3 regions of the Bacillus sp. ISL-35 genome follow, and region 3 is predicted to be linked to each of the others. Evidence: predicted binding sites of a transcription regulator. Region 3 holds the regulator's gene; each other region holds the start of a gene.
What was found. The regulator Rex, encoded in region 3, represses fermentation and respiration genes when NADH is low (regulators of the CRP and FNR family bind a similar motif). The targets are predictions, from matches to a motif close to TTGTGAAATATTTCACAA.
Positions count from the first base shown of each region.

Region 1: J7E38_RS03395 (TIGR04190 family B12-binding domain/radical SAM domain protein) is a predicted target of Rex. The motif match lies at 1,775-1,792, and genes of this name have one in related genera.
Region 2: hcp (hydroxylamine reductase) is a predicted target of Rex. The motif match lies at 8,667-8,684, and genes of this name have one in related genera.

Region 1 is NZ_JAGGQK010000002.1:17,243-27,366, reverse strand. Features, by position in the region: gene J7E38_RS03395 (TIGR04190 family B12-binding domain/radical SAM domain protein) at 1-1,659, opposite strand, end outside; gene J7E38_RS03390 (hypothetical protein) at 1,931-2,284, opposite strand; gene sugE (quaternary ammonium compound efflux SMR transporter SugE) at 2,473-2,796, opposite strand; guanidine-I (ykkC/yxkD leader) riboswitch at 3,010-3,109, opposite strand; gene J7E38_RS03380 (sensor domain-containing protein) at 3,156-5,498, opposite strand; gene J7E38_RS03375 (DUF3939 domain-containing protein) at 6,049-6,702, shown strand; gene J7E38_RS03370 (YidH family protein) at 6,706-7,074, opposite strand; gene J7E38_RS03365 (DUF421 domain-containing protein) at 7,227-7,907, shown strand; gene J7E38_RS03360 (ArsR/SmtB family transcription factor) at 7,972-8,292, shown strand; gene J7E38_RS03355 (cation diffusion facilitator family transporter) at 8,315-9,250, opposite strand; gene J7E38_RS03350 (SpoVR family protein) at 9,410-10,124, opposite strand, start outside.
Region 2 is NZ_JAGGQK010000001.1:374,633-384,756, forward strand. Features, by position in the region: gene nth (endonuclease III) at 103-753, shown strand; gene J7E38_RS01975 (YpoC family protein) at 791-1,126, shown strand; gene J7E38_RS01980 (penicillin-binding protein 1A) at 1,177-3,819, opposite strand; gene recU (Holliday junction resolvase RecU) at 3,852-4,466, opposite strand; gene J7E38_RS01990 (DUF2515 domain-containing protein) at 4,593-5,579, shown strand; gene J7E38_RS01995 (hypothetical protein) at 5,987-6,241, shown strand; gene J7E38_RS02000 (YppE family protein) at 6,419-6,796, shown strand; gene J7E38_RS02005 (YppF family protein) at 6,884-7,081, opposite strand; gene J7E38_RS02010 (YppG family protein) at 7,273-7,818, shown strand; gene J7E38_RS02015 (Hsp20/alpha crystallin family protein) at 7,861-8,331, opposite strand; gene hcp (hydroxylamine reductase) at 8,747-10,048, shown strand.
Region 3 is NZ_JAGGQK010000025.1:2,147-12,270, forward strand. Features, by position in the region: gene rimI (ribosomal protein S18-alanine N-acetyltransferase) at 1-205, shown strand, start outside; gene tsaD (tRNA (adenosine(37)-N6)-threonylcarbamoyltransferase complex transferase subunit TsaD) at 205-1,236, shown strand; gene J7E38_RS22285 (ABC-F family ATP-binding cassette domain-containing protein) at 1,663-3,591, opposite strand; gene moaC (cyclic pyranopterin monophosphate synthase MoaC) at 3,773-4,267, shown strand; gene J7E38_RS22295 (redox-sensing transcriptional repressor Rex) at 4,295-4,951, shown strand; gene J7E38_RS22300 (YdiK family protein) at 4,976-5,176, opposite strand; gene J7E38_RS22305 (CPBP family intramembrane glutamic endopeptidase) at 5,180-5,911, opposite strand; gene J7E38_RS22310 (GNAT family N-acetyltransferase) at 6,147-6,674, shown strand; gene groES (co-chaperone GroES) at 6,861-7,145, shown strand; gene groL (chaperonin GroEL) at 7,204-8,832, shown strand; gene J7E38_RS22325 (LytTR family DNA-binding domain-containing protein) at 8,977-9,621, shown strand; gene J7E38_RS22330 (succinyl-CoA:acetate CoA-transferase ScpC) at 9,750-10,124, shown strand, end outside.

The DNA of each region.
Region 1 (10,124 bases), on a different contig from region 3:
CACTTCCCATTTCAGTTCATGCTTTCCGCATATACTGTACTTGTTGACCTCCTCCATTTCCTTGCTGAGCAAGGTTAGCTGGCGGTTTTTTTCTTCATCGGGCAGCGCGACAATTTGATCGATTTTTTCAATATATTCAAGAGATTTGTCGATTTTTTCATTGACCTCATCATGCGTCTTTTTGTCGACAAGGCCATGCTTTAATTTGAATGCATTCAGGTTTCTTGCAGATTCATAGGTTGACTGAACAATTTCATCCCTGGTCATATAATCGGTTTCAAAGCTGAGCATGTATTTCCAGGAAGGCTGGGTGATTGCTTTCCTGTGGTCTTCGATGGTGTGGCAGAACTTTTTATAGCCGTATTTCTCGGGTTGTTCAAAAGCCGGGCTTGCCGGATCGAGGAATGGAGCAAGCGGGGCAACAAAATATGATAATCGTTTATCCCCGCTGCATGCATTATGGATTTCCTCGCAAAAATCCACATTATCCAGGGCACTCTGGTAATCCTGATGCGGAATGCCAACCATAAAGAAAATATCAATTTTTTTGCAGCTGTGCTTCAATGCAGCCTGCAGCGTTTCAATCACTTTCGCATTCGTGCAGTTGAATTTCCCATTGAATCTCCGAATCTTTTCATCATGGGTTTCCAGGGTCAATTCAATGCTGTACTTCGGCACTGCCTTCTCGATTTTTTCAAAATACTCTTCGTTGGCATACTGGAACAGTTCAAAGACCAGTTCGTTTTTAAGGTTGATTTTGCTGAGCCGATCAAAAAACTCATCCACATACTCTTTGCCTGCCTGGCGGATATCATGAAGAATGAAGATTGGCGCCCTGCTGAAGCGCTGAATGAACAAAATATCCTCAATCAATTTCTCCGGGGAACGTTTGGCGAGCACCTTCCGGTTGCAGTTATCCTTATATGATTGCTTGGATCCTCCGCAGATCAAGCAGCCCTGGGTACATCCCTTTGCTGTAAGGATCGCTGTGTTTGGATATTGGAGCCAGCCATTATACGGCAGCGGATCCAGAAAGTTTTTATACTTGAACACTGATTTGATGGTATAACGGTAGCCGGGTATATCAAATTCATCCAGACTGTCCGGAACATGGCTCAGCGGATTGTAAACCGGAGTATTGCCATCCTTCCATGTCAAGTTGGGAATCCCGCCAAGCTGATGCGTGCCGTCTTTCAAATACTTAATCAACAGCAGCATCAATTTTTCTGTAGAGTCACCTCTCATGACAAAATCGATGAAGGGATACTCAATTAATTCTTTATGGTAATAGGTAGCAGAAAGTCCGCCAAAAACGATGGGGGTTTGTGGGTGAAGATTTTTGACAATTTTGGCAAGCTCGATGCTGCCATGAGCATGTGGTAGCCAGTGCAGGTCAATCCCAAAGGCACGTGTCTTGACTTTTTTCAGTTTCTTTTCCACATCGAAGCTTTCATCCATCAGCATCCTGTTGGCGATATTGATGATTTTCACTCGCAGTCCCTGACGTTCCAAATATTCAGCAATACTTGTCAGCCCAATAGGATACATTTCAAAAACTGGAGATGACGGAACAACATCACTGATTGGGCCAGCCAGCAATGCATTTTTCCGGAAATCATATACACTTGGTGCATGGAGAAGGACTAAATCGTATTTCAAAGCACTCACCTCGAAAAAATAGAATCTATTAAGATTGCCTATAACAGAAAATGTCTGATTACACCTTAATCATAACTCTGGCATCCTTCGTCCAAGACCGGCAAAGGTATATATTTTGTGAACAGCTGAACATTAACAAGTGTGAAATCCCCATATATCCCATGCGTGACAAGTGTTTGCAGATTTATGAAAGTTTTGTGGAGGGGTAAGTAGCTATTTATAATAGGCTATCGAAAAAAAAGAGACTGCACATCGGCAATCTCTCCAAAATCTATTTTTCCTGCTGGACGATCAGGATCTCTTCCTCGACTCTTCCCAATTTCAATAAATGGGAATCAAGGCGTTTATGGATTGTGCTGAATTCAGAATTGTTCTTCATTTCGGTCTGGGTCATTAATTCTTTCAGCATATTTTCGATTTTTGCACTTTGAAGCTCTTCCATTCTTTCAAGTGCGTCTTTTATATCTGTTATATCGATTTGATTTGAAGTTACGCGATGTTCGATGCTATCCACTTTTTCAAGTCGGTCAAGTCTCTTCTCGATGCTTTCGGTCCGCTTATTCAGGGAATCGATTGAACTTTCGATCCCTTTTAACAGATTGACGATTTCAGATAAACCTTCCATTTCAGCATGCTCCCCTTCATTTGGCATAAATCAATTTTAACATCATTAAACATATCGATATGTTACAAAACTGGTAACAAATAAGCCTGATGTTTTCAAATCCGACATATTTTCAGTTCGATTCATCCGTGACGGAAATCCCAGCAAAAAAGCAGACTGCATGAAATGCCAGTCTGCTTTCTATATGGTCAATTGCTCCCCGAAGTTGCCTTCAGACCAATGATCCCGATTAAAATGAATGCGACAAACATCAGCCTCAAAAGATTACGCGGTTCCCCAAACAGGATGATTCCAAGTATGACAGCACCGGCAGCACCGATCCCCGTCCAGATGGCATAAGCGGTCCCGATGGGCAGCGTCTTGACGGCCATGGATAAAAAGTAAAAGCTTATTGCCATACCGGCCAGAGTGATCAACGATGGGATTGCTTTGGTAAATCCCTCCGTATACTTTAGGCCAATTGCCCATACCACTTCAAATATGCCAGCTATAACTAAAAAGATCCAAGCCATACTGATTGCTCCTTTCACTAAGTCTCTTTTCGTAAATCTTGTTGCGTTCACACACCAACATCTGGGGCTATACAAATAGTCTCACCTATTAGATTAGAAAGCATCTCCGAAAAGAGCTCCGAATCTTTCAAATGCGGGTTGTTGTATTTGTACGAAGCAACATTCAATGCGAAAACAGCTTTCATTAAAAAAACCCGGGAGATATCATTCGATATCTCCCGGGTTTTTGTCCCTCCGTGTACACAGGTGTTCCTGTGCGTCCTCTCTCGGACCAGTCCAGCAATGCTGCTGCGGAACCCTAGAGGACTTTTCATAATAGGAATAGTATCATAATTGAACTCCACAGTCAAAAGAATGCATTAATTCGCAAGGAGCTCTCTGTTCATCATGGTTTCGTATTCATTCGATGGCAAAGGCGGCGAATAGTAATAGCCCTGGACTTCCTGGCAGCCCAGCGACTTCAGCAAGTCAATCTGAGATTCTGTCTCCACTCCCTCAGCTATGACCTTCAACTTAAGGTTTGTTGCCATAGAAACAATCGTAGAAATGATTTCGCGATTTTCCTGGGAGTGTGAAACGAAGCTTTGATCGATTTTCAGGCGATCGACTGAAAGCTTGCTCAAATAGCTCAATGAACTGTACCCTGTTCCAAAATCATCGATGCTTACTTCAATCCCAATTCCCCTCAGTGCCTGAAGCTGTTCATTGATGCTGTCTTCCTTCTTAATCATGATGCTTTCAGTTACTTCAATTTCAATCAATTCACCCACTAAATCATACTCTTTAAGAGATTGCTGCATGAATTTCACGAAATCCTCCTGATAAAAATGGATGATCGAGATATTGATGGATGTCCGCGGAACCTCGTACCTCTGCTCCTTCCAGGTGACAAGCTGGCTGAACACCTGCCTGATGATCATCCGCTCTAGCGGTACGATCAAGTTTGCCTCCTCGGCAATCGGGATGAACACTCCAGGAGGAATCATTCCGTGGCGAGGATGCTTCCATCTTGCTAATGCTTCTGCTCCGGTTATTTCATTTGTGTTGGCATTGTACTTTGGCTGATAGAAAACGGTAAGTGAATCATTATTGATTGCGTTTCGCAATTCATTCTCCAATTCAAATTTATTGACATCCTGATCGACCATACTCTCGTCAAAAAACTGGAAGTTATTCGTTCCGTTCTCCTTCGCTTTATACATAGCCATGTCGGCGTACTTCAACAGCAGCTCTAGATCGCTTGTATCATCTGGAAAATGGGCAATCCCGATACTTGCCGTAATCAAAAACTCCATTCCCCCGGCAAATAGCGGTGACTGGAACGCCTTGACCACCTCTGCTGCGACTATTTCCGGCTTATTCCCTTCTGTCACGAGAATCGCGAACTCATCACCGCCGATTCTGGCAACCAGGCAGTTCTCAGGTGTCACCTTTGCAAGTTCCCTGCCGATTTGCACGAGAATCTTATCACCAAACGAGTGGCCAAACGTGTCATTGATTCTTTTAAAACGGTCAAAATCTAGGTAAATCAAAGAAAAAGTTTCATCCTTAATGTACAATCCTGCCATCACTTTCTCTAAATTGCGCCTGTTTGGCAAATTGGTCAGTTCATCATGATACGCAAGGTACTCAATCATTTTGTCTGCTTTTTTCTGTTCTGTGATATCCCTGACAATTCCAAAAACACCAACAGTCGTATTTTTAACGATGATCCTGACGGCCGTGATTCTCACTTCAGCGAAGGTCGAATCCGCTTTTTTCAAGGAGGTTTCTATCACCTTCGTCTCGCCGCTCAGTACTTTCCGGTAATATCTCCTGATTTTCTCCCCTTCTTCGCTGCCGCCAATCAACTCGATAAAATGGAGACCAGTGAGTTCATTCGCTGTATAGCCTGTCAGCTCGACGGCCTCTTTGTTCACATTCAAGATAGATCCCTGCAAATCAACCCTGAAGACTGAATCAGGGTTATGACTGAACAAGGATAAATGGGACTGGACATTCTTCATGATTAATTTTTCACCGAAAAGGTCCGGGATGAGCATAAAGAATAAATTAGCCATGGCCATATAAATGAATGGAGCCATAAAAGATTGGATTCCTGCTCCTTCCGTGATTGGCATCATCGAAGTCAGGACAATATAAGGGATGCCGCCTAAGGCCATACCACCAAAGACACTACCCAAATATTTATATTTTTTTATAAACTCATAAATATCCTCATTTGTAATCTGCATCAGGAACCTGAGCAGCACAAAGGATGTGACTGTCACCATTAAAGTGCTTAAAACCGTTAAAATCCACTGAATCTCAATTGTATCGCTGAAAATGATATAGAATGCTGTATACTCTGCAATCATAATGCTGGCGGCGATCAGCAAACTTGTGTATATGTACTGTGGCGTATTGGCAATATCTCTTTGCGCAAGGTTCAAAGCTGCATATGCCCCTATTGAGCAAATGCCAAAGAACAGCAGAAAGAATAAATAAAAATTGCCTGTTGAAAAGGGGACACCTGCTGATATGATCACAAAAATATGTGTCAATAAAAAGGTGAATGCCAGAAGCAGTGAATACAGAGCAATCCTTCGTTTTTTTCTGTCAGTATTTTTTTTGATCTGTCTGCTGAATTCGACCGCCATAATTGATGAAATCATCAAGAAGACAACGGTCAAAGCGATTGTTTTTATGTCAAATATGTACATTTGGGGAATCTCCATCCTGCCCCTCGTTTCTGTCTTTTTTATGGCTGCGTTCGGATTGGATACGGCTTTTTGAATACTTGATCCGAATTCTTGCAGGTAGCGGGGCTCATTTCGAATATGCTTCCAATATTCGTTGACTTTGGCACCAAAGAGCCTTCTTTTATGCAATGCATGTCAGGCAGTAAACAGAGCCTATTATTATAATGGACTACAGTTTTGGCCAGACGACAATTTCCCTGTTAAAGAACAAACCTTTTTCAATATTATACATTAATCATCAATGAAAAGAGCGATTAAATAGACTATTTTCTTAATTTTCAAAACGAAATCCCCCACAAGAGGGCAACTATTTTATATAATGAAAGTAGAAATAGCTTCTTTTTCTTTTGTTCAGCCCCAACACTCCACATCGATTATTCTTCTCAGAAAAAATCTTATTCCTTATATATGTATCGGCCATAAACCTGGAATTCTTAAGAGGGAAACATCTGTTAGAGTTTTTGCTCTAAACTATTTAACACGTCGAGCAATTTTGAAGGGAGGAATTGTTATGAAAACCGGGAGAAAAAGCGAAAAAGACGGGAACTTGTTCAATGGGACAGCGGCCATGAAAGCTTTATCCGCAATCGTCTGGCCAATAACCGGCTATCTTTTTGACCTATTGTCGAGTTTGTATCCCTTGTTCACAATCATGGGCACAATCGCTGGAGTTGCTCACGTTTTGTTTGCCATCAGGAAAAAGCAAGGCGGAAATGAGGAAAAAAAATCCTGGCCAATCATAGATTCCAGTGTGGAAGAGATTAGACAGGCAGTAAGAATATATTCAGACCAACTTCCAAAAGGTGTTTATCGAACGATCCTTGTAAAGGACGATCATAGCATTGATTTAGAACAACTCGCCCCCATCTTGAAAGGTTTTCCTGCCCGAAGATTTTACATGTCAAAGGAAACCTACGATATTTTTGCAGAGGATGAAAAAAAACTTGCGATCACACTCGATAAAGTCCAAAGAGCAGTCGATCACTATGTGAAAGAATTTAAAGAGTTTCCCGTTTTGCCATATGATCCATCGAACAGGGTGAACTATTATCAGCTGTTGAAGGCTCATTGTCTTGATGTCGAGCCGGAAATCGAGCTGTATATCACCAATTACGATGGTCTTGTCACTCATAAAAAACCAAAGGAAAACAGCACGATGATATAAAGATCAAAATAAAATAGTGATTAAATATAATCCGAGTAATAGGAAAATAAAAAAGATAATTCCTGTTGAAACCTTTATCAGACTATTTGCCGACTCGAAGGTCTGGCTGTTAATGTTTTTCTGTACTGAAAAATAATGAATGGTCGCAAGAGCAAGGATGGTCAGACCGATCAGCAGGGAAAAAATGCTGACAAAAACAGCGATTGTATCGGCAAGCTGGCTCACTGACTTGATACTGTTGAAATGCAAGCTTGATGCCAAAAATCCAATTCCAATGATGGCGATGGATGTCCTGACCCATGCAAGATAAGTTCGTTCGTTCGCAAGATGCTGTTGGATATATTTAGATTCGAGCGTTTTGTTCTCTTCCATTTCAATCCCCTCTTTCATTTGTATCACCTAAATTTTATCACGCGAGCACCATGCTTCCCCTTCATATGCTCAACCCTATCCACTTTCTGCCTGTTTTATCATTCCTCGCGAATGGGAATAGTTATGCATCCTTAGATAGGAGGGTGGAATATATGATTTATATTATGATTGCGCTAAAGCTGGTCATCGGGCTTGCTGCACTTATTATTGTTACAAGGCTTCTTGGCAAAAAGGAGATGTCTCAGGTCACCCCTTTCGATTTTGTCTATGCGGTCGTTTTAGGCGGATTGGTCGAGGAAAACTTGTTTGAAAAGTCGTCTTCTACGATTTGGGAAATGCTATTCGGGATTGCTGTCTGGGGACTTTTGATTTTCATTGTAGAAAAAACAACCCAGAAATCTGATAAACTGCGGCCAATCCTGAAAGGACAGGCAGAACCACTTGTCAAAAATGGGGAAATACAGATTGAAAACCTGAATAAGGCTGAGCTTGAAATGGAGCAATTAAAATCTCTATTACGGCTTAAAGGTGTTTTTTCCATGAATGATGTGAAGGATGTCATACTCGAAACAAGTGGAAACATCAGCGTACTGTTAAAACCAAAAGCACAAACCCCGACATATGCAGGACTTGATGTACACGCTCCTAGATCAGATATCGCTGAAACGGTCGTTGATGAAGGAAAGCCAGTAAAGAATGGCCTAAAAAATATTGGCAAGGACGAGAAATGGCTAAATCAAAAACTGAATGAGGAAGGAATACAACAGCTGGATGAGGTCTATTTCGCTGAATGGTCCGAGTCTGATGGATTCTATATCCAGCAGAAAAGCTAGCTCAGATTTTATTGGCCATGATTCCACCATGGTTTTAATGCGTTATAATGAAGGTGGGAGGCTGATGATATTGAAAGAAAAGAAAAATGAAACGGCTGAACTGGATGAGGAAACCTTGTTCATGGTGTCGCAAACCTTCAAGGCCTTATCTGATCCGACTCGTCTGAGGATTCTTCACCTGCTGTTTCAGGGAGAACATTCAGTCAATGAAATTGCCGAAAAACTGTCATTGCTGCAATCCACTGTTTCACATCAATTGCGTTTTTTAAAAAACCTCAGGCTCGTTACATTCAGGAGAGAGGGTACAACCCTTTATTACACTCATGACGATGAACATGTCATCGACCTGCTGCGACAAAGCATAGAACATGCCAGCCATCAGTGAATCTGAATTGGCTGGCATGTTTTTAATTACACGGCCCATGTGCACACGGGCAGCCGTGTTCCTCCGCTTCGACCTGGAGCGTGCTGTGGTCGATGCCAAACCGGTCATGCAGCAGTGTCTGCGCCGCCCTGAGGACACGGTCATGTGCTCCTTCTCCTTCGACCGCAATATGGCCGCTAAGCATGAAAACCCCTGATGTGATTGACCAAACATGAACATCGTGTACATCTCTAACTTGTGGAATCTTCAATATTTCCTCTTTCACTTCTTCTAATTTAATTTGCTCCGGAGTACCTTCCATCAAGACATGGAAGCTATCCTTTGTAACCCTCAAGCCACTGATAATGATCAAGATCGCCACTGCGACACTCGCGATTGGATCCGCAAGTCCCCAGCCAAAAAAGTAAATAAGCAATGCAGCAACGATTGCGCCAACCGAGCCCAGCATGTCACCTATTACATGGAGAAATGCACTCCTGACGTTCAAGTTCTCATCTTTGTCACCCCGCATTAAAATCCATGCCGCGACTATATTGACCAGTAAACCGATAACTGAAATGGTCAGCATTCCAAGACTCTGCACTTCAGGAGGATTGGCCAGGCGATGGTACGCTTCGACAAATATATAAATCGAGATAATGATCAATGTCAGACCATTGAGAGCAGCAGCGATAATTTCAAAACGTTTGAATCCATACGTCTTTGTGTGAGTAGCTTTCTTTTCACCAAGCTTCATCGCAAATAAACTCAACCCAAGTGCAGCCGCATCAGAAAGCATATGCCCGGCATCCGAAAGAAGTGCCAGACTGTTTGTAAGGATGCCTCCGATTACCTCGACAATCATGAAAGCTGAGATTAAAAGGAACGACCAGAATAATGCTTTTTTATTGTTTGTATGACTATGGCCATGACTGTGGCTGTGGCTGTGGCTGTGGCCGTGTGAATGATTATGGCCCATTTGTCAGCCCTCCCTTTATATATGAATATATGCTCATATATATTATTATGACTCAAATGTGAAAATGGTTCAACAATAAGCTTGTCTATTTTATTTACCTTATTATTATGTTTTTCACACATAAAAAAACCGCCAGTAATCAGCGGTTTGGTTCTGGACTTATAAATATTTGCGGTGGACTCCTTTTCCATCATACGTATAAAGCATGGCCCTGCCTTCGACAATCGTTTCGATATGGCACTTCCTGCCCCATAGCTGATGGATATACGGCAGGACTTTTTCAAGGTATTTAATATCCAGTTCTATCCCTTCGAAGCCATGTGTTATATATAGCTCACCGTTTTTAAGGTAATCACCATCTGTCACAGTAAGATAAGGAAACCCGCCATTGACTCTCATGCTTACAAGCTGGTCACGGACCTGCTCCCAGGCTTTGTCCACGACTTTATATTCCCGTCCTTGTTTTTGGAAAAGATACATATCCTCTCGCATGACCAGATCCTTTGTCAGGTAATTGCGTAAAAATGAGATATCTGATTCAATCTCGCGGACTTCGAACATTTTTTCCCTTCCTGAACCTGGTTTGACACCTCGGCGTTTCATTTCCTCAGTCGGATTATCATACCGCTCTTCTATATCTTCAAACATTTTAATACCAAGATAATAGGGGTTGATTCCTGTCTTCGATGGCTGGACAACACCGGCATTCAATTTGGCGAACTCAATTGACTCCCCGCTGGTAAGGTCCATCTCTCGGAGGATGCGTTGATGCCAGTAAGATGCCCATCCTTCGTTCATGATTTTCGTCTCCAGCTGCGGCCAAAAATAGAGCATTTCCTCACGCATCATCGTCAGGATATCCCTTTGCCAATCA
Region 2 (10,124 bases), on a different contig from region 3:
TTGTTATGAGAGAATTCATTCATTCTCTCTTTTTTCATTTCAATATGTTTATTGAAGAAAACAATCCCAAAAATAGCAAAATCAGAAATGTGGTGAAAAATCATGCTAAATAAGCAGCAAATCAGGTTCTGTCTCGATGAAATGGGCAGGATGTTCCCAAATGCACACTGTGAGCTGGTCCACTCCAATCCTTTTGAACTTGTGATAGCAGTTGCATTGTCGGCTCAGTGTACAGATGCACTTGTCAATAAAGTGACGAAGAACTTATTTGAAAAATATAAAACTCCTGAGGATTTTTTGGCCGTGACACTGGAGGAGCTGCAGCAGGATATCCGATCAATTGGTCTTTATCGTAATAAAGCGAAGAATATCCAAAATCTATGCAGGATGCTCATCGATGAATATGGAGGAGTAGTGCCTGCAGACAGGGATGAATTGACAAAGCTTCCCGGAGTAGGCCGGAAAACAGCTAATGTCGTTGTTTCCGTTGCATTCGGAGTTCCTGCCATTGCAGTGGATACACATGTCGAGCGTGTCAGCAAACGGCTTGCTTTTTGCCGTTGGAAGGATTCAGTGCTGGAGGTCGAGAAGACTTTAATGAAGAAAATTCCTGAAGAAGAATGGTCAATTACCCATCACAGGATGATCTTCTTTGGCCGGTACCATTGTAAAGCACAGAATCCAAGATGTGAGACTTGTCCTTTGCTTGATGTTTGCAGAGAGGGCAAGAAAAGGATGAGGGATAAACTGTAAGCAAAGGACTATTTCCAACGGGGAGAGGAACGCTGTTATGGAGAAATTCCTCAATGAATGGAATCATTACAATACAGAACTGCGCCATCACTTTTCAAACAGGGATCGTGACCGGATACTTCCAGTAATGAAAAAGGCAATTGCATTATTCAAGCAATTCCTCTTCGCGACGAATGGATTGAATCAAGACGTGCATTCGGTTGAGGATTGTAAACTCAAGCCCGTGAACGTCCGAGAAAGACTGGAGTTTGTTTCATCAAGGCCTGGCCTTTTCCAATCCTATAAGCAACTGGCGGAATTATTCGCTGAACAGGAAAAGCAGTATGCCAGAAAGACAGCTTTAAATCATGCAAAAAATAAACGCCCTGACTAATCAGGACGTTTATTTTTTATGTTTTTTTCTTTTATGGAAAGAGAATAAGGTTAATCACCGTCTCCGTTTCCAGTGCCGCCACTATCATTATTGCTTCCGGTACCGCCGGCCTCACCAGTGCCTTCACCGGTAACGTCTCCAGTTCCGGTGTCATTACCATTTCCGGTGTCGTTGCCATTTCCGGTGTCGTTGCCATTTCCGTTACCATTACCATTACCATTACCATTTCCATTTCCATTTCCGTTTCCGTTCCCGTTCCCATTGCCATTCCCGTTATCATTCCCATTACCATTGCCGTCTTCGCCTTCATCACCTTCACCATCTCCAGGCAAAGAGAAATCTGGGACTTCAATTTTCAGGGTAGCTGGTTCAGAACGCTGATCACCACGAACAGCCGTTACTTTGAAGGAATATATTCCGCCTGGAACTGCATTGGCGATTTTCAAACCGGTTTCGGTCGTCTTCGTTAATTCCTGCTCAGGACCTTCATCAAGGGATGCAGTTACCTCGAATTGGACATCTTCCTTGTTATCCTGTTTGAATTCCCAAGTTAGGATGATTTCATTTTTCACTTCATCATATGCGGCTTCAAGCTTTGAAGGAGTTTCAAGCTTTTCAAATTTCTTGGATGTTTCCTTCGGTACATTTCCTTTCACTGCCCACTCGTAAAGGATCTGATCCTTTGGAGTATACTCACTGGCAAGCTTGGCAGGCATTGTGCCTTTTTCAATTTTTACTCTTTCAACACTCTTCGGAACAGTGAAATCCGGTGTATCTACATCTTTAGAGACATAGGTCATCAGATCTTTGAATAGCATCTGTGATATTTTTTGTTCTGTACCGTAAAGTCCGGTTTTCCGGTCACTGTAACCCGTCCAGACTGAGGCAGTATACCTTGTTGTATACCCAACAAACCAGGAATCTGGCACGCCGCCTTCCTTGATTCCGAATTTATCGATATCCTCTTCCGTGTAATTCGTTGTTCCTGTTTTACCGGCAACATGAAGGTTTGAGATATTGGCGTATGTTGCCCCGGTTCCTTGCGTGATTGCCGTTTTCAACATATCAGAAATCATAAAGGCAGTATAATCCTTCATGACCACTTCAGTCTCAGGTGTGAGATCAATTTCTGTCTTGTCCCGGAGTACAATTTTCTTTACTGAATATGGCTCCGTATAGAATCCGTTGTTTCCGAATGCTGCATATGCCCCAGCCATTTCAATTGGAGCTATTTCTTTGGAACCGATAGATGCTGATTCATAGAAAGGATCATCAAGTGTCAATCCGAGATTGGAACCGAATTCCCTTGCCTTTTCCAGACCTACAGCCTGGAATGCCTGTAGGGCAGGGATGTTGATAGACTTTGCCAGAGCCATTCTCATTGTCATGACGCCGTTATACTTGTTGTTCCAGTTCCTGATCGGGTCACCCGTTGAATAGGTCATAGGTTTATCTTCAAGCATGTGGTAGGTACCCCAGTGCAAATACTCTATTGCCGGACCATAGTCTAGGATAGGCTTGATTGTTGAACCTGGCTGCCTTTTTACATCAATAGCATAATTCAGGCCACGCTTGACCTGCTGGTTGCGGCCCCCGCCAATCGCACGTATTTCCCCGGTTTTCGTGTCGAGAAGGGTGATGCCTGCCTGAAATTCATCATTTGGGTATTGAACCGCAGCATCTGTATTCAGGATATTCTCAACATGCGTCTGGGCGTTAGGATCAAGGGTTGTATAAATCTCAAGTCCATCGGAAAAAATATCGAAATCGGTCTTTTCAGTTACTTCTTCAATGACCATATCGACAAACGCATCGAAAGGCTCTTCGTCCTTGTTCTTCCTGTTTTCTTCCTTGACGAGACTGGATTCTACAGGAATCTTTTGTGCCTTTTCCATCTCTTCCTTTGAGATGAATCCATGCTGGTTCATCAGGGATAAGACAATATTCCTGCGCTTCTCTGCTTTTTCTGGATTCGTAAAGGGATTGTAGTTATTTGGACTTTGAGGCATTCCTGCCAGCAGAGCCGCTTCATGAAGCTCAAGCTGATCCAAATCCTTGCCAAAATACGTCCTTGAAGCTGTCAGGACCCCATGCATGTTTTCGGACATATAAATTTTATTTACATACATCTCGAAGATTTGATGTTTTGTATATTTCTGTTCAAGCTGATAAGCGAGCCATGCTTCCTGTGCTTTCCTGGAGATTGTCTTTTCAAAGCCCAGGAAGTAGTTTTTCACGACCTGCTGTGTAATGGTGGAAGCACCCTCAGAGCCAAATCCATTCGTGACATTGGCAATGACTGCTCCGCCAAGACGAATGACATCGATTCCATTATGTTTGTAGAATCGGACATCTTCAGTAGCCAAAAAGGCGTTTTCTACTAGTTTGGGTATGTCCTCATAAGCAACATAATCCCTGTTTTGTGAGCCTACTTCTGTTACGAGTTTCTTGTCTTTATCATAGATCTTTGATGAGATCGGGTCTTTGAGCAAGGATTCATCAAGCTTTGGCGTATCCTGTATCATGAATGCAAATGTAGCGATACCAGTCAGCATGCCTATGATGCCCAGGGCGATCAGCGTCAGGAAAATTTTCTTGAACATTCCTTTTTTCGCTTTCTTGCCTTTGGGTTTCTTGTTCCTGGCTGCCTGCTGTCTGCGTCGCTCCTCTCTTGTCTGAGGTTTTTGTGCCATGTTTAGTTCATTCCTTTCTCGCAATCGAAAAACTAACTAAGTTTATAAAGATAATCGATAACTTTGATATAGTCAATCCTTGGATGGAGCCCAAGCGGGATTTTATGACCGCAATCAATCACTTCTTCCTTTGTGATCGACTTCCTGCCGCCTTTGGTCATTCTCTCCCAAAAAGTAAGCAAATTGCTTGCTTCAAGGAGGTAGATTTCCTCCTCAGTCGAAAACCGGAGGATGACAAAACAGATTCCTCCTTGCTCCAGGACGGCTTTCATATGGACAATTTGGTGTTCATGAAAGTTTTTTAATGGAAAAGATGTAGAAAACTTCGTCTCCTTTGCCTCAAAATCAATATATTTTCCTTTATAAACACCATTATAGTCTGTAGTAGAAGCTTGTTTAAAGTATGCCTCTTTAATGACCGCTGCACTCCTTCGCGGATAATCCACATTGACGATTTGGACAGGTGTAGGCTTCTTATGGATTACCGCAATGTTTCGGTCAAGATAAAAGGAGTTGGTTTCATTGAGGTCCTCCTCCAATGTCATCCCTCTGTTGCTATATGCTGCATTCTTTTGTTTTTTTGTTTTTGGTGCTGTCTCTTTATTTGCAGCTGGAATATATTTTTTTCCGTTTGGATAATTGAAAATCAAGCTGACCACCTCGCAGACTACTCTATATCATACCAAATTTAAAAGTTTTTTGGTTGAATAAAAAGCCCCATTTCACTTCACTCTAAGAACAACCTATAAAAAAGGAAGAGAAACGGTGTGTCAATGACCCATATTCCTCAATTTTCAAACCTGCCGGATGAAGAAGCAGAGATAATCAAAAAAATCAGAATCGAAACGGCCAACAAAAACCTGGACAATATCTCAAGAACACAAGCCTATCAGGATTTCTATCTCAGATATCCCGAAATGATTTGGTCCTTCCTTGCAAGCATGGTATCCAGGAATGGAGGCTACAATATGTGTGACCTGGAAGGTGACTGGTTTCCGAGAATGCTTTCTCCTGCTATCCGCAAACGATTATTCCTAACATATGAACGGGCGAATTGGCTGATTTTTCGAGATGCATATGCACAGCTGCTTTTGTACTCTTATTCGACGATAAAAAGCACACCAATGTTTCACTTGCTTCAATTTCTTGATGTTTCGGCTTTTATGGAGAGAGAGTGGAAGGAATTTTGGAAGTATGGAGATAAAAGACGGCTGATGACAGCACTGATTATCAATGAACAAAATGTGATACAGGAACCGGTGATCAAGGAACCGGTATATAAGAGGAGAGTCTTCAATACGTCCATGTTTTCTTTTGAAGATCACCTTCATTTCAGTACAGTCCTCTTTCCTACATGTGAAGGTGAGCTATACGGAGCAAGCGTAAATGGTTTCAAATTTATCAGCAAAAGGATCAATTTGGGGAAGCGGCTGGCATCGATCCTATTCGACCCTCGTTATTACCCTTCATTTCTTGAATTCGCCTTAAATACAGAACATACGGCATCCAGATATGATTACGAGAAATACTTCCCGAATCACAAAAAGAGGGACACGCCATACCTTCGGTGTACTTATCCAATCATCCACCACCATTACCGCCGGCAAGGGGATTGGTTTAAACAGCGGAAGTTTCGCCGGGAATGGTTCAATCCCGACCCGAAACACAGGCATCCTATCCATCTGACAAAATGGTATAAGAATAAGCAAAAACAGCTGCATGCTATGATAACGGTAAAAGAATTGTTCACTCCAGAGTAATGCGGACAAACAAAAAAGCAAGGGGTCCCCTTGCTTTTTTTTCATCATTCAGCCGGGCGGTTAGGTCCTTCAAGCTTTTTGTCGCCATAGCCAGCTTTTTTCTCTGCCATTTTATTCGGCTGCTGCGCGGTTTTACGTTGTTTTTTATTCATGTGAACACCTCCCGACCTTAGTTTGTTCATTTGTTCGGTTTTCATACGATTTGGCCATGTCGAAGACTGTAAAGTTCACTGCTGAAAAACACTTTGTTTGCCGAATCCCTTCTAGTTTTGTCAACCATGAAGGAGGTTGCGTCCCAGGGTAGAATTTTACAATCAAGAGACTGGAAATCCATTAGGAAAGATTCGTCGTCGCGCACTGGGGTTCATTCTGCCAGACCTTAAAATACCAAGTTAGGAGAGATAATCATGAAACAAGGAATCGAAAGAGAAGAGTTTTTAGGGATGTTGACTGAAATGGCCCATTGCCTTGAAGAAACAGACATGAATTTGCTTGAATCTTTGCAAGGAGTCCGGGAAAAAATGTACAATGTCCATTCATTGCAATTAGAAAAAACTAGCAGACTTCTAGATAAAGTAGAACGGGAAATTCCGCAAGCCCTTAATTCCTCGGTACAGACGATCAACGAGCAAGCCTCCTTAAAACTTGAAATGAGTTTTTAAAATATAATAGAATAGATTCAACATGAAGCAGCTTTTTGCCATGAAAGCTGCTTTTTTGTATGTCATTGGACTAAATAAATTTGTGAAATTGGCTAATCTGCACCAGAAAAGTCACAAAGAAAGAAACAAATGAGTTGCGGACTCATAAAAAATAGACCAAAGGAAAGTGTGATTAACTTGGAACCTGACCAAAATCTTATTGCATTATCTGAAAGGTTGCTTGAGAACCTGGAATTTGCTCATCAACGATTTCAATATTCGAAGGAAAAGCGAGTAAGAGGCGATTTTCATGAAGAAGTAAAGCCATTTGCTGATGAGGTAAAGGGGACAACAGACACATGGAGGAAATCAGCGTCCGATTGGGTAGGTCAGAACAGGCCGAAAAACCTTCATGTAAACCAGATTGAAACGGCCGCGGACTACATTGAAGTCATTTCTGTACAGGCGTTTTTTCCAGAAACAAGCAAAAAGCGGTTCCTTGATCAATTACAGTCAGTGGAATTCATCCTGAAAAGTCTGATCATTGCGGTTAAGCAAACAGGCAGCCAAAAATAAAGAAGCACCAGAGCGTTTGAACTGCACCTCAATTGTCAGCCAAGCCGGCAATAAGGGGAGTCCGATCGTTCTGGTGCTTCAACTTTTTTAGATGGTCATTTCTTTCTGATCCTCGGGAATGAAAGCACCTTGCAATTCCAGCTCACGAACAAGGTTCCGGTATTCCAGAATGGTGATCTCATTCTGAATATACGACTTTTTGGTAAAATCGAGCAATTCATTTACATGTTCCGGAGTGTATTCTTTTGTCTGGGCAAATAGATTTTTAAGTTCGTGAACGTTCATTTTTCATCCTCCTCCATCATTTGAGTCCATACTATCATGAAAAAGGAAGAGTCATTCATTTTTCAAAAATTGAAACTTCCGACAACATTTTTCATACTTAGACAAAACCGGAAGCCTTTTCCAACCCTTTCACCCATTGGGCGGTTTGATCATATACTATCGTAATGAATGATCGGAGGAGGATGTTCGCCATGTTTGGCCGCAGAAATAAGACGAATGCCTACCAGCCACAGTGGTGGGTGAATCAATATAGTCAGGACCCTTATCTATATAATGGGAATGATCAAAATTTGAACCGGCAGCAACCGCTCCCTCAACAATATAACACACCATATTGGAATGCCATGCCGGGGAACTGGCAAAACCAATACTCTCCGCAGGGTTTCCCTGTGAATCCTTATATGCAGGGAAACCCTCAGTGGAATCAGCCTTACCCAATTGCCGAGAGCAAAAATAACTATACAAAAATGCTTTTTCAAAATCCGCTAGAACCTGAGGATGACCCTATTTATGGTTACTATAACCCGCAGGCTGACTATCAGAATTATAACCCATATCCGCAACATGCTTTTATGCCAAAGCAGCCATCAGGCATGCAGTCGATCATGAACTCGTTTAAAAGCCAGGATGGGAACCTGGACATCAATAAGATGGTCGATACAGCGGGCCAGATGATGAATGCGGTGACCCAGGTGTCATCCCTTGTCAAGGGACTCGGCGGAATGTTCAAAGTTTAAAAAACAAGCAGGCGATTGTGCCTGCTTGTTTCTGTTAAACAACTATTCATCAATAAAAATGTCTATTTTCTTTCCCTGTTTTTTAGCGATTTTAATTTTAAGCAATCCATCGCGGTAGGATGCCCGGGTCTTTTTATCATTTATGGGATGAGCAAATGGAATTGTCCGGCTGAATTGCCTGGATGAGGCCATATGCATTTCCGTTTTTGCGATATCGTTGATTTCTGAAGTCATTTCGGTTTTGTTTACAAGGATCGTGAGCGAGTTGTTGATGACGTCAATTGAGATATCTTCCTTTTTGATCCCCGGCAATTCTGCTGTCACCACATATTCGTTCACTGTTTCATTTACTTGTACACCGAAGGATGACTGGGGAAAGGGATGCCTGAAAAAATCATCAATGCTTTGCAGGATACCTTTGACAGGCTTCTCCTGCATCAGCTGGTTCATCGATTTGAACCACTGTTCGAGAGTTTCGTTTCTTTTTGGGCGATCAGGATGGTTGGTTGCCATCGGTTCACATCCTCCTCTGCTAAAATTCTTATAATAATCTATGTTGTATGGAATGTCCCTGTTCAAGATGAGGTGTTTTTCTTTAGGCTCTTTTCTCAAACTTTGTTGCTATTGAATACAAAATTGGATTGAATTCGCAGTATTCCTTCGTAAAGTAGACGCTTCTTTTGAGAAAAGAGCATGGAAACTTCATACCGACCTCCAAAATAGGTTTATATTACGTTAAAATCGGATTTAGGATTTTAACAACAATCTTTACGAAAACAGCCTTTCTTCAAAATCAGACTTCAACAGTCCGACGTACTTTTTTGAACACTTTGTGAAAAATGCCTTTAGTGTGATTTAGGTCACATAACCAATTTTTCAACCTCTGTATGCTGAAACAGTAAATAAAGCAGAAAAGGGGAATACACATATGTTTTGTTACCAATGTGAACAAACGCCAACAGGAGGATGTAAAGTTGTTGGTGTATGCGGAAAAGATGAAACAATCGCAAGTCTTCATGATACGATCATTTTTGCTCTGAAAGGCATAGCAGCCTATAGAACCCATGCGAATCAGCTTGGATTCACAGATCCGTTCGTTGATGCAACGACCCACGAAGCATTATATATGACATTGACTAATTCAAACTTTAATGTCCAGGAACATATTGATATGGCGATGAAGGTTGGCCAATCAGCTGTACGCGTGATGGAAATGCTTGATGAAGCGCACACTAGCCGTCTTGGCATCCCGCAGCCTGTCAAGGTGAGCCAGAATAAGATTGAAGGCAAAGCAATCGTTGTAACGGGGCACAATCTATTCGCGCTTGAAGAATTGCTGAAGCAAACCGAAGGCAAAGGAATCAATATTTACACGCATTCCGAGATGCTTCCGGCCCACGGCTATCCAGCATTGAAAAAATATCCGCATCTCAAGGGAAATATCGGGAAGGCATGGTTTGACCAGCGCCGCCTGTTTGAAAAATTCCCTGGGGCAATCCTGGCAACTACAAACTGCGTAATGCCGATCAAGGGTTCTTATGCAGACCGTATGTTTACATACGAAGTAGCAGGACTTGAAAACGTAAGGAAAATTGAAAATGAAGACTTCTCCGTGCTTATCGAAAAAGCGCTGGAGCTTCCAGAGGCTAACATGGAATCGGATGAGACTTTGGTTACAGGCTTCCATCATGAAACAGTGATAGGTCTGGCACCAGAAGTCATAGAAGCAGTCAAGTCAGGAAAAATTAAGCGTTTCTTCGTCATTGCCGGTTGTGATGCACCTGGAAAAGGAGGAGAGTACTACCGCGAGCTTGCAACATCACTTCCTCCAGAAGCAGTCATCCTGACAACTTCTTGCGGAAAGTTCCGATTCAATGATGTCGATTATGGAGTGGTTCCTGGAACGAATATCCCTCGATATTTGGATCTTGGCCAGTGCAATAACTCTGTATCAACGGTAAAAATTGCCAAGGCACTTGCTGATGCCTTTGAATGTGACGTAAACGAGCTGCCGGTTAGTATCGTCCTTTCCTGGTTCGAGCAAAAAGCTGTAGCAATCCTGCTTGGACTTTTCAGCCTGGGAATCCAGGATATCCGCATCGGGCCTAAGCCGCCAGAATTCATTTCTGATGGCGTGATGCAGGTCCTGCAGGATACATTCAACCTGAAATTGATCACATCTGCCCAGGAAGACCTGGAAACAATGATGGGTTTAAGCAAAACTGAATAATAAAAGGCTGTTTTCGTAAAGATTGTTGTTAAAATCCTAAAGCCGATTTTAACGTAATATAAGCCTATTTTGCAGG
Region 3 (10,124 bases):
AATGAAGCTGGGCGAGGCACTGATGGCTAAGGTAATGGAGCTTGCACGCGAAATGGGAGCATTGAGGATGACGCTCGAAGTGAGGGTAAGCAATGACAGGGCCCAAAATCTCTATCGAAAGTTTGGATTCGAAGAAGGTGCCATCAGGAAGCAATATTATACAGACAATATGGAAGACGCTTTAATAATGTGGGTGAATTTATAATGACAAAAGACCAATTAATCATGGGAATAGAGACGAGCTGTGATGAGACAGCCGTAGCGATCGTTAAGAATGGACGGGAAATCCTCGCGAATGTCGTGGCCTCGCAGATCGAGAGCCATAAGCGGTTCGGCGGAGTGGTACCGGAGATCGCATCGAGGCACCATGTCGAGCAGATTACGCTTGTTTTGGAAGAAGCACTCGCTCAGGCAAATGTGGATGTTAAAGATTTGGATGCGATTGCCGTGACGGAGGGTCCTGGCCTCGTTGGTGCTTTATTGATCGGTGTCAACGCTGCGAAAGCCTTAGCGTTTGCAAATGGGATCCCTCTTGTTGGGGTCCATCATATAGCAGGCCATATCTATGCGAACAGACTTGTTGCCGAGATGAAGTTTCCACTGCTTTCGCTCGTTGTGTCTGGAGGCCATACGGAACTTGTTTATATGAAGGAGCATGGTCATTTCGAGGTGATTGGCGAGACTCGGGATGATGCAGCTGGAGAGGCTTATGATAAGGTAGCGCGTACCCTGAATCTTCCGTATCCAGGTGGACCGCATATCGACAGGCTTGCACATGAAGGAGAGGCAACCATTGACCTGCCGAGAGCCTGGCTGGAGGAAGGGTCCTATGATTTCAGCTTCAGCGGGCTGAAGTCAGCTGTAATCAATGTTGTGCATAACGCACAGCAGCGGGGGGAAGAAATTGCCCCTGAAGAGCTGGCGGCAAGCTTCCAGGAGAGTGTCATTGATGTACTTGTCACGAAAACGCAAAAGGCTGTAAAAGAATATGATGTGAAACAAGTTCTGCTAGCCGGAGGTGTTGCGGCTAATAAAGGCCTGAGAGCAAAATTATCCACAGAATTTGCAGATTCGGATGTGGAAATTGTCATTCCGCCGCTGTCTTTATGCACAGACAACGCAGCGATGATTGCTGCCGCAGGAAGTGTGATGTACGATAAAGGGCAAAGAGCGGAACTGACATTGAACGGAAATCCTGGTCTGGAGATAACTATCCACAACCAAAGTCGCAGTTAGAAATTATTTTTGTCAGACTCTTCTGTGGATATGTAAACAAAAACAGCTTATGATTGTGCATAATGTGGATAAAAAAAGCTTGTTTTGTGGATAATGTGGAAAAGTCTATGGATAACCTATAAATCAGTCTTTGCTATGTGAATAACTATGTGAACAAAAAGTCCCGGTTTTTAATCGGGACTTTTTTTAGTGAATAAGAGATGGAACTCGGGGTTTTCAAATTGGAAATAATCTTAGTTATTTTCCAGTTTGCGAATAAACAGGATTATTTTGCGAATAAAAGTGCTGGCTTTGCGAATAAATACAGCATTTTTGCAATTAAACACCCCTTTTTAGCGAATAAACAAATTCATTAGAAAACAATCAACAAATTTCTGTGGATAACATACAAAAAACCGGGCAAATTCATGCCCGGTTTCTCCATTGCTAGGCCAATTCCGTCCACTCTTCCATCAGTTCGTCGAGCTTATCTTTGGCGGTTTCGATTTTGGAATTGATTTCTCCTGCTTTTTCGTGATCCTGGAATATTTCCGGATCACAAAGCAATTCTTCGTATTCTGCAACCTCTGACTCGAGCTTGTCGATCAGCGCTTCGACCTCTTCCATGCGACGTTTGCGCTGGCGTTCGAGCTTCTTGGCCTCTTTATCCTGCTGGTAGGAGGTCTTGTCCTGCTTGACTGGTTCGCTGATCGTGCCAGCCGCTATGGCCGCCTGTCTGGCCAGTGCCTCAAGTTCTTCCTGCTCTAATTTCTTCTCGACGTAGTAATCATAATCACCAAGATATTCTGTTGCTCCGGCACGGTCGAGTTCAAGGACCTTGGTGGCGATCCTGTTGATAAAATAACGGTCGTGAGAGACGAACAGGATGGTGCCTGGATAATCGATCAAGGCGTTCTCAAGGACTTCCTTGCTGTCCAGGTCCAGATGGTTTGTTGGTTCATCCAGAATAAGGAAATTGGAATTTTGCAGCATTAGCTTGGCCAGTGCCAACCGCGCTTTTTCGCCGCCGCTCAGGGTCGAGACGATTTTTAACACATCATCGCCTGAAAAAAGGAAGTTGCCCAATACGGTGCGGATCTCCTTTTCGGATTTCAGTGGATACTCGTCCCACAGCTCATTTAAAACCTTTTTGTTCGAGCTAAGTTCAGCCTGTTCCTGATCGTAATAGCCGATTGAAACATTGGAGCCGTACTGAATATTGCCGGCAATCGATGGCAATTTTTCAACAATGGTCTTCAATAAGGTCGACTTGCCGACTCCGTTTGGTCCAACGAGGGCCGTACTGTCGCCACGTGAAAGGTTGAAAGATATATTTTCGGAGACGACTTCATTCTGATAGCCGACAGCAAGTGTATTTACCTTCAGGACGTCATTCCCGCTCTGGCGTTCGATCTGGAAGCTGAAGGAAGCAGATTTTTCATCTCCCATCGGCCTGTCCATCCGGTCGATCTTCTCGAGCTGTTTCCGGCGGCTCTGGGCCCGTTTCGTTGTTGAGGCCCTGGCAAGATTTCGCTGGATAAAGTCCTGCAGCTTGGAGATCTCATCCTGCTGCTTTTCATATAGCTTCAGGTCGCGCTCATAATTTGCGGCTTTATGTTCTAAATACGAGCTGTAATTGCCAGGGAACTTCGTCAACTGGTGACGGGAAATCTCGTATACCTGGTTCACAACCTTATCAAGGAAGTAACGGTCGTGTGAAACAATTAAAATCGCACCGTCATAGCCCTGGAGATACTGCTCAAGCCAGGAAAGTGTGTCAATGTCCAGATGGTTAGTCGGTTCGTCGAGAATCAAAATATCAGGACGAGTCAATAACAGCTTTGCGAGCGCAAGCCTTGTTTTCTGTCCTCCGCTTAAAGTGGAGATTTTTGTGGAATAATCAAAAGACTGGAAGTTCAGGCCGTGAAGGACGGAGCGGATGTCCGCTTCGTACTGGTAGCCGCCTTTTTCCTTGAACTGGACCTGCAAAACGTCATAATCCTTTAATACTCTTTCATACTCTGACTCATTCGACAGGATGCCAGGATCCGACATTTTTTCTTCAAGCCGGCGCAGTTCTTTTTCCATGCTGTGCAGATGGTCAAAAACAGCCAGCATTTCATCCCAAATGCTTTTCTCGGATTCCAGTCCGGTATTCTGGGCCAGGTAGCCGATTGATGTTCCTTTCGGGCGGATAATCTCGCCGCCGTCATGGGATTCATAGCCGGCAATGATTTTCAGCAGGGTGGATTTTCCCGCCCCGTTCCGGCCGACCAGGGCAACACGGTCATTGGTCTGTATTTCAAACTTGATATTCGATAAAATAAGATCAGCCGCAAAATATTTTGATAGCTGATTGACTTGTAATAGAATCATTATTTTTCACCTCTAATGCCTTAGGGATAGTGTAACCCAATCCTATGGGCTCGGCAATATGTGCGGCCTGCAATGGGTGGTAAGGTATGAAAAATTTCCTCCTCTATATGTGAAGATAGAAACAAAGTTCACACACAAGTTTGGGAAAATAGTGTATTATTTGGTTGAAAGGAGCTTGAACATGGCAGAATTTACGCATTTTAATGAAGAGGGAAGAGCGAAGATGGTCGATGTCAGTGAAAAACCGGAGACGGTCCGTACGGCAGTCGCCCATTCAAGCATCACCGTTAATGAAGATATATATGTAAGGATTACTGAAAATAAAATGAAAAAAGGCGATGTACTGGCAGTCGCGCAGGTTGCTGGCATCATGGCGGCCAAGAAGACGTCAGAGATCATCCCGATGTGCCACCCGATTCCATTAACAGGCATTGACCTTTCGTTTGATTGGGAGCAAAATGGTAATGACTATATATTAAATATCGCTGCAGCTGTTAAAACAAAAGGGAATACAGGGGTAGAAATGGAAGCGTTAACAGCAGCAGCAGCATGCGCGCTGACTGTTTATGATATGTGCAAGGCCGTCGACAAAGGCATGGTGATCGGCAGGACCTATCTCGTGGAAAAAACCGGCGGGAAAAACGGCGATTTTAAGAGAGATGAGAAGTTAAAATAGAAATACGAACAGGGTGGAGGATGGAGAATGACGAATGATGCTATGAAGATTCCGCAGGCAACTGCTAAGCGTTTGCCGCTATATTACCGATTTTTATTGAACTTGCATTCTTCAGGCAAGCAGAGGGTATCGTCCGCGGAGCTGAGTGAAGCGGTAAAAGTGGATTCGGCTACGATCAGGAGGGACTTTTCCTATTTCGGGGCTTTGGGTAAAAAGGGTTACGGCTATAATGTGAATTACCTGCTGACTTTTTTCCGAAAGACGCTCGACCAGGATGAACTCACGAAGGTTGCGCTGATTGGCGTTGGTAATTTGGGAACGGCGTTTTTGAATTATAATTTTTCCAAAAACAATAATACGAAAATTGAAATTGCCTTCGATGTCGACCCAGATAAGGTTGGGACGCAGATTGGCGATGTGCCTGTCTATCACATGGATGATCTCGATAAGGTTGTGGTTGAGGAAGGCATCCAGGTGGCAATCCTGACAGTGCCGTCAACAGTGGCACAGCCGATCACAGACAGACTTGTACAGGCGAATGTGAAGGGAATCCTGAACTTTACGCCGGCGAGGCTGAATGTGCCGTCTTCGATCAGGATCCATCATATTGATTTGGCAGTAGAACTGCAATCATTGATTTATTTCTTGAAACATTATCCGACAGACAGTGAATCAGAAGAATAAAAAATGGCTCCTTCGATGAAGGAGCTATTTTTTCTGCATTTGTTTAAGTTTGAAATGAAACAGAATCATCCTGATGCCGGAACCGAAGTCAAAGGTGGCGAGCAGGACGAGCAAATAACTGAAAAATCCCCAGCCTGTATCGTTGACATTCTGGATGGCGAAATAGGTGAATAAGCTGCCTAACAAGATGTAGACAATGCCTGAAAACATAGGCGATTGCTTCATGACTTAAAATCCCCCAATAAAGCTTTGAATTTTCTCTGCTTCTTTTATCATTCTCTCAATGTCTTCCCTGAATACGGATTGAAGCAGGACAACCATTGTATTCATTGTAACATGGGCGATGATTGGCACGATGATCCGCTTTGTTTTTACATATAGAAACGCAAAGGTGAAGCCCATTGCTGAGTATAGGATCACATGCTCCGGCTCCATATGGGCCAGTGCGAATATGACGGAGCTGATCAAGGCTGCCAAGAAGAAGTTCATTTTCTTGTGCAGGCTGCCAAAAATAATCTTCCGGAAGACGATTTCCTCCAGAATCGGACCGATGATCGAGCTGACAAGGATCACAACCGGGAACCTTTCAATCAGCTTGATGATTTCCTGTGTATTCTCCGAGCCCATCTCAATTCCAAGCATGCTTTCAATGCTGCCTGCAATCGACTGGGCGAACAGGGCCAGGAATACCCCGGCGAATGCCCATGCCGCCGAGCTTGCCGGCGAAGATGCTTCGCGCAAATCAGCATTTATGTTTCTTTCCTTCCTTAAAATCAGCAGGATGATCAGGAGTGTCAGCGAAAAGCTGGTTACGAGCCAGTATGGAATCGCGAGGGTTTGCATTTCATTCAGGCTTTTTCCCATCGCAGCACCGATCAAAGCAATGAGTGGCACCCCGACAAGACTTGAAAGCTGCATAACAATATAGGCAATAAGGACGTACCAGTATTCTTTTTTCAATTGAAAAAACTCCTTAATAATGCAGAAATGTATGTTCTGAAATTTTACGTAATAATATGCTGGCCTGTAAAATAAAATACGGGGACCGCTTTGCTTACTATATACACTCTCTTTATTCTACTAGTAAATGATTTAAAAGTTCAAATTGTAGGGCCAGGATGAAAAAGTTACTTGTTCGGGTTTACTGTATCCGGTTAAGGTGCCATTTTCAATTTGAGAATAATTGGAGGTACAAATGATTTATTTGGAAACGCCACGACTGATTTTGCGGAACTGGTCTGCGGCAGATTTAGAGCACTTTTGCCTAATGAATGCAGATCAGGATGTGATGCAGTATTTTCCTCGTGTTTTATCTTCCGCAGAAACTGAGAAGTTTTATCAGTCGATTCTTGCCGAGTTCAAGGAATACGGCTTTGGGCTATATGCGGTTGAAGAGAAGAGAACGAAAGAGTTCATCGGCTTCATCGGGTTTCATAGGGCAACATTTGACGCAGATTTCACCCCATGTATTGAAATTGGCTGGAGGCTGAAAAAAGACGCGTGGGGCCAAGGTTATGCAACAGAAGGAGCCAGGGCCTGTCTGGAATATGGATTCAATGAGCTCGGCTTTAGCGAGGTCGTCAGTTTTACTGCTGAAATCAATAAACCCTCTATCAATGTCATGAGAAAAATCGGCATGAACCCTGTTAAAACATTTCATCACCCGAGAGTAGATCAGGGCAGTCCGCTGAAGAAGCATGTCCTTTACCAAGCCAGTAAATGATGCCGTCAGCAGGAGATTTCTACAGCATTCGACAGCACCTGGATCATCGTAAAATTTCATGAAAAATTTTTGCTTCACGCTTGCAAAAAAAATCGAGATTCATTATTATATAAATTGTGTTAGCACTCTATTGAGGCGAGTGCTAATAAAAAATAATCTACATATAATTTGAGGAGGTTGTTTCACTTGATCAAGCCACTAGGAGATCGCATTATTATCGAGCTTGTTGAGTCTGAAGAAAAAACTGCAAGCGGTATCGTTTTACCCGACACAGCGAAAGAAAAACCTCAAGAAGGTAAAGTCGTAGCTGTTGGAACTGGCCGTGTACTTGAGAACGGTGAGCGCGTTGCTCTAGAAGTTGAAGTCGGAAACCGCATTATCTTCTCAAAATACGCAGGCACAGAAGTGAAGTACCAGGGAACTGAGTACCTGATCCTACGTGAAAACGACATTTTAGCAGTAGTAGAATAATCACTGCGATTATAAACAGAACGTAAAAATATTAAAAATCTGAGGAGGTTTTTCTACAATGGCAAAAGAAATTAAGTTCAGTGAAGAAGCACGCCGCGCGATGCTTCGCGGGGTAGATTCTCTTGCAAATGCAGTAAAAGTAACTCTTGGACCAAAGGGACGCAACGTGGTTCTTGAGAAGAAATTCGGTTCACCTCTTATCACTAACGATGGTGTAACAATCGCGAAAGAAATCGAACTTGAAGATGCATTCGAAAACATGGGTGCTAAGCTTGTTGCTGAAGTAGCTAGCAAGACAAACGACGTTGCTGGTGACGGTACGACTACTGCAACAGTTCTTGCTCAAGCAATGATCCGTGAAGGCCTTAAGAACGTAACTGCCGGCGCTAACCCAATGGGCATCCGCAAAGGTATGGAAAAGGCTGTTATTACAGCAGTTGAAGAGTTAAAGGCTATTTCTAAGCCAATCGAAGGCAAAGCTTCTATCGCACAAGTTGCTGCAATCTCTGCTGATGACGAAGAAGTTGGCCAATTGATCGCTGAAGCAATGGAGCGCGTTGGCAACGACGGCGTTATCACAATCGAAGAATCAAAAGGCTTCACTACAGAATTGGACGTTGTTGAAGGTATGCAGTTCGACCGCGGATATGCATCTCCTTACATGGTAACTGATTCTGACAAGATGGAAGCAGTTCTTGAAAATCCATATATCCTGATCACTGACAAGAAAATCGGCAGCATCCAGGAAATCCTTCCTGTCCTTGAGCAAGTTGTACAGCAAGGCAAGCCATTATTGCTTATCGCTGAAGATGTTGAAGGTGAAGCACTTGCTACATTAGTAGTCAACAAGCTTCGCGGAACATTCAACGCAGTAGCTGTTAAAGCTCCTGGCTTTGGTGACCGCCGTAAGGCTATGCTTGAAGACATCGCTGCACTGACTGGCGGTGAAGTAATCACTGAAGAACTTGGACGCGACCTTAAGTCTGCTACTATCACATCTCTTGGACGCGCTTCTAAAGTTGTGGTTACAAAAGAAAACACAACAATCGTTGAAGGTGCTGGAGACAGCGCTCAAATCGAAAGCCGCGTAAACCAGATCCGTATTCAAATGGAAGAAACAACTTCTGAATTTGACCGTGAAAAGCTGCAAGAGCGCCTTGCTAAGCTAGCTGGCGGCGTTGCAGTCATCAAGGTTGGTGCTGCTACTGAAACTGAATTGAAAGAACGCAAGCTTCGCATTGAAGATGCTCTTAACTCAACTCGCGCTGCAGTTGAAGAAGGTATCGTATCAGGCGGTGGCGTAGCGCTTCTTAACGTATACAACAAGGTTGCTGGAATCCAGGCTGAAGGCGACGAAGCTACTGGCATAAACATCGTCCTTCGCGCTATGGAAGAACCAGTTCGCCAAATCGCACACAACGCTGGACTTGAAGGCTCAGTCATCGTTGAGCGCCTGAAGCGCGAAGAAGTCGGCACAGGCTTCAACGCAGCAACTGGAGAGTGGGTAAACATGATCGAAGCTGGTATCGTTGATCCAACTAAGGTTACACGCTCTGCACTTCAAAACGCAGCATCCGTATCTGCAATGTTCCTGACTACTGAAGCAGTAGTTGCTGACATCCCAGAACCAGCTGGTGCTGGAATGCCTGACATGAGCGGCATGGGCGGTATGGGTGGCATGATGTAATCATCGCCTCACCCTTGGTAAAAACTAAAAGAAGCATCCCATAAGTTGTTAAAACTTATGGGATGCTTCTTTTATTTCTTTCAAAAAGCTATCCCTCAATATATTTTATAATAGTAGTATAATAACATCGAGGTGAGAAAAAGCATGGAGGATATAACCTTAAGCTCATTGCTGGATGTCATCGGGGAGTTATTTTCGGATGAAATCTCGATTGCGGTTTCGAATACGAAGGAATATATTTATTATCGTCCCAGCAAGAGGGTGGATTTGAAGATTGCTGCTGGCGATCCTGTAAAGGAAGGGACGATTGCCTATAAAGCGCTGATGTCGAGGCAGAAGGTTTCTGAGTTCATTAACCGGGATGTTTTTGGCATTCCTTATCATGGGATGGCGGTCCCGTTTTTACATAATGGCGAGCTTGAGGGATGTGTGACGGCGATTTATCCGGCGCTGACCGATGGGAAGTCAGTCGTGACCCTGAAAACTCAGGATGGCTGGATTCCGGTTCCTTTTTCAAAGGTGATCCATATTGAGGCGAAAGATAAGAAGACCCATGTTTACACGGATGAGATATCTGGGACACATAAATACTCCCTGCAGGAGTTTGAATATTTGCTTCCGAAGGATTCCTTTATCCGGTGCCATCGTTCATTCATTGTGAATGTGAACCATATCAAGACGATTTATCCGGATACTCATTCTACTTTTCTGCTGTCGATGGATAATGGGGAACGTGTGCCGGTCAGCCAGTCCTACTCCAGTTATTTTAGAAAACTGCTGGGATTCTGATTTTTTCTGCTTGGGTGTCTAAATTCGCTGTTTTGTCGGAATCTTTTGTCTAGTATTCCGAAAACCATATCCTGATGTTGTTTATGGGTAAAATGATTGTAACTATTCATTAAGTGAGGGATTCAGATATGGAACAGCAATTAGAGCGAATTAGAGATCATCGTCTGAAGGACAAAGTTGTGACTCCTGATCAGGCAGCTTCCTTCATTGAAAGTGGAATGTCTTTAGGGTTAAGTGGCTTCACGCGTGCAGGCGACGTGAAAGCGGTACCATTCGCCCTAGTAAAGAGGATAAAAGAAGATGAAAACTTTAAGGTTAATGTATATACCGGAGCTTCATTGGGATCAGATGTAGATAAGCTGTTCGCTGAGGCAGGCATCCTGGGCAAAAGATTGCCATTCCAGGCAGATCCGACAATGCGCCGTGGCATCAATCAGGGAGACTTTTTGTTTGTGGACCAGCATCTATCACATACAGCCGAGCTGATCCGTGCTGATGTCATG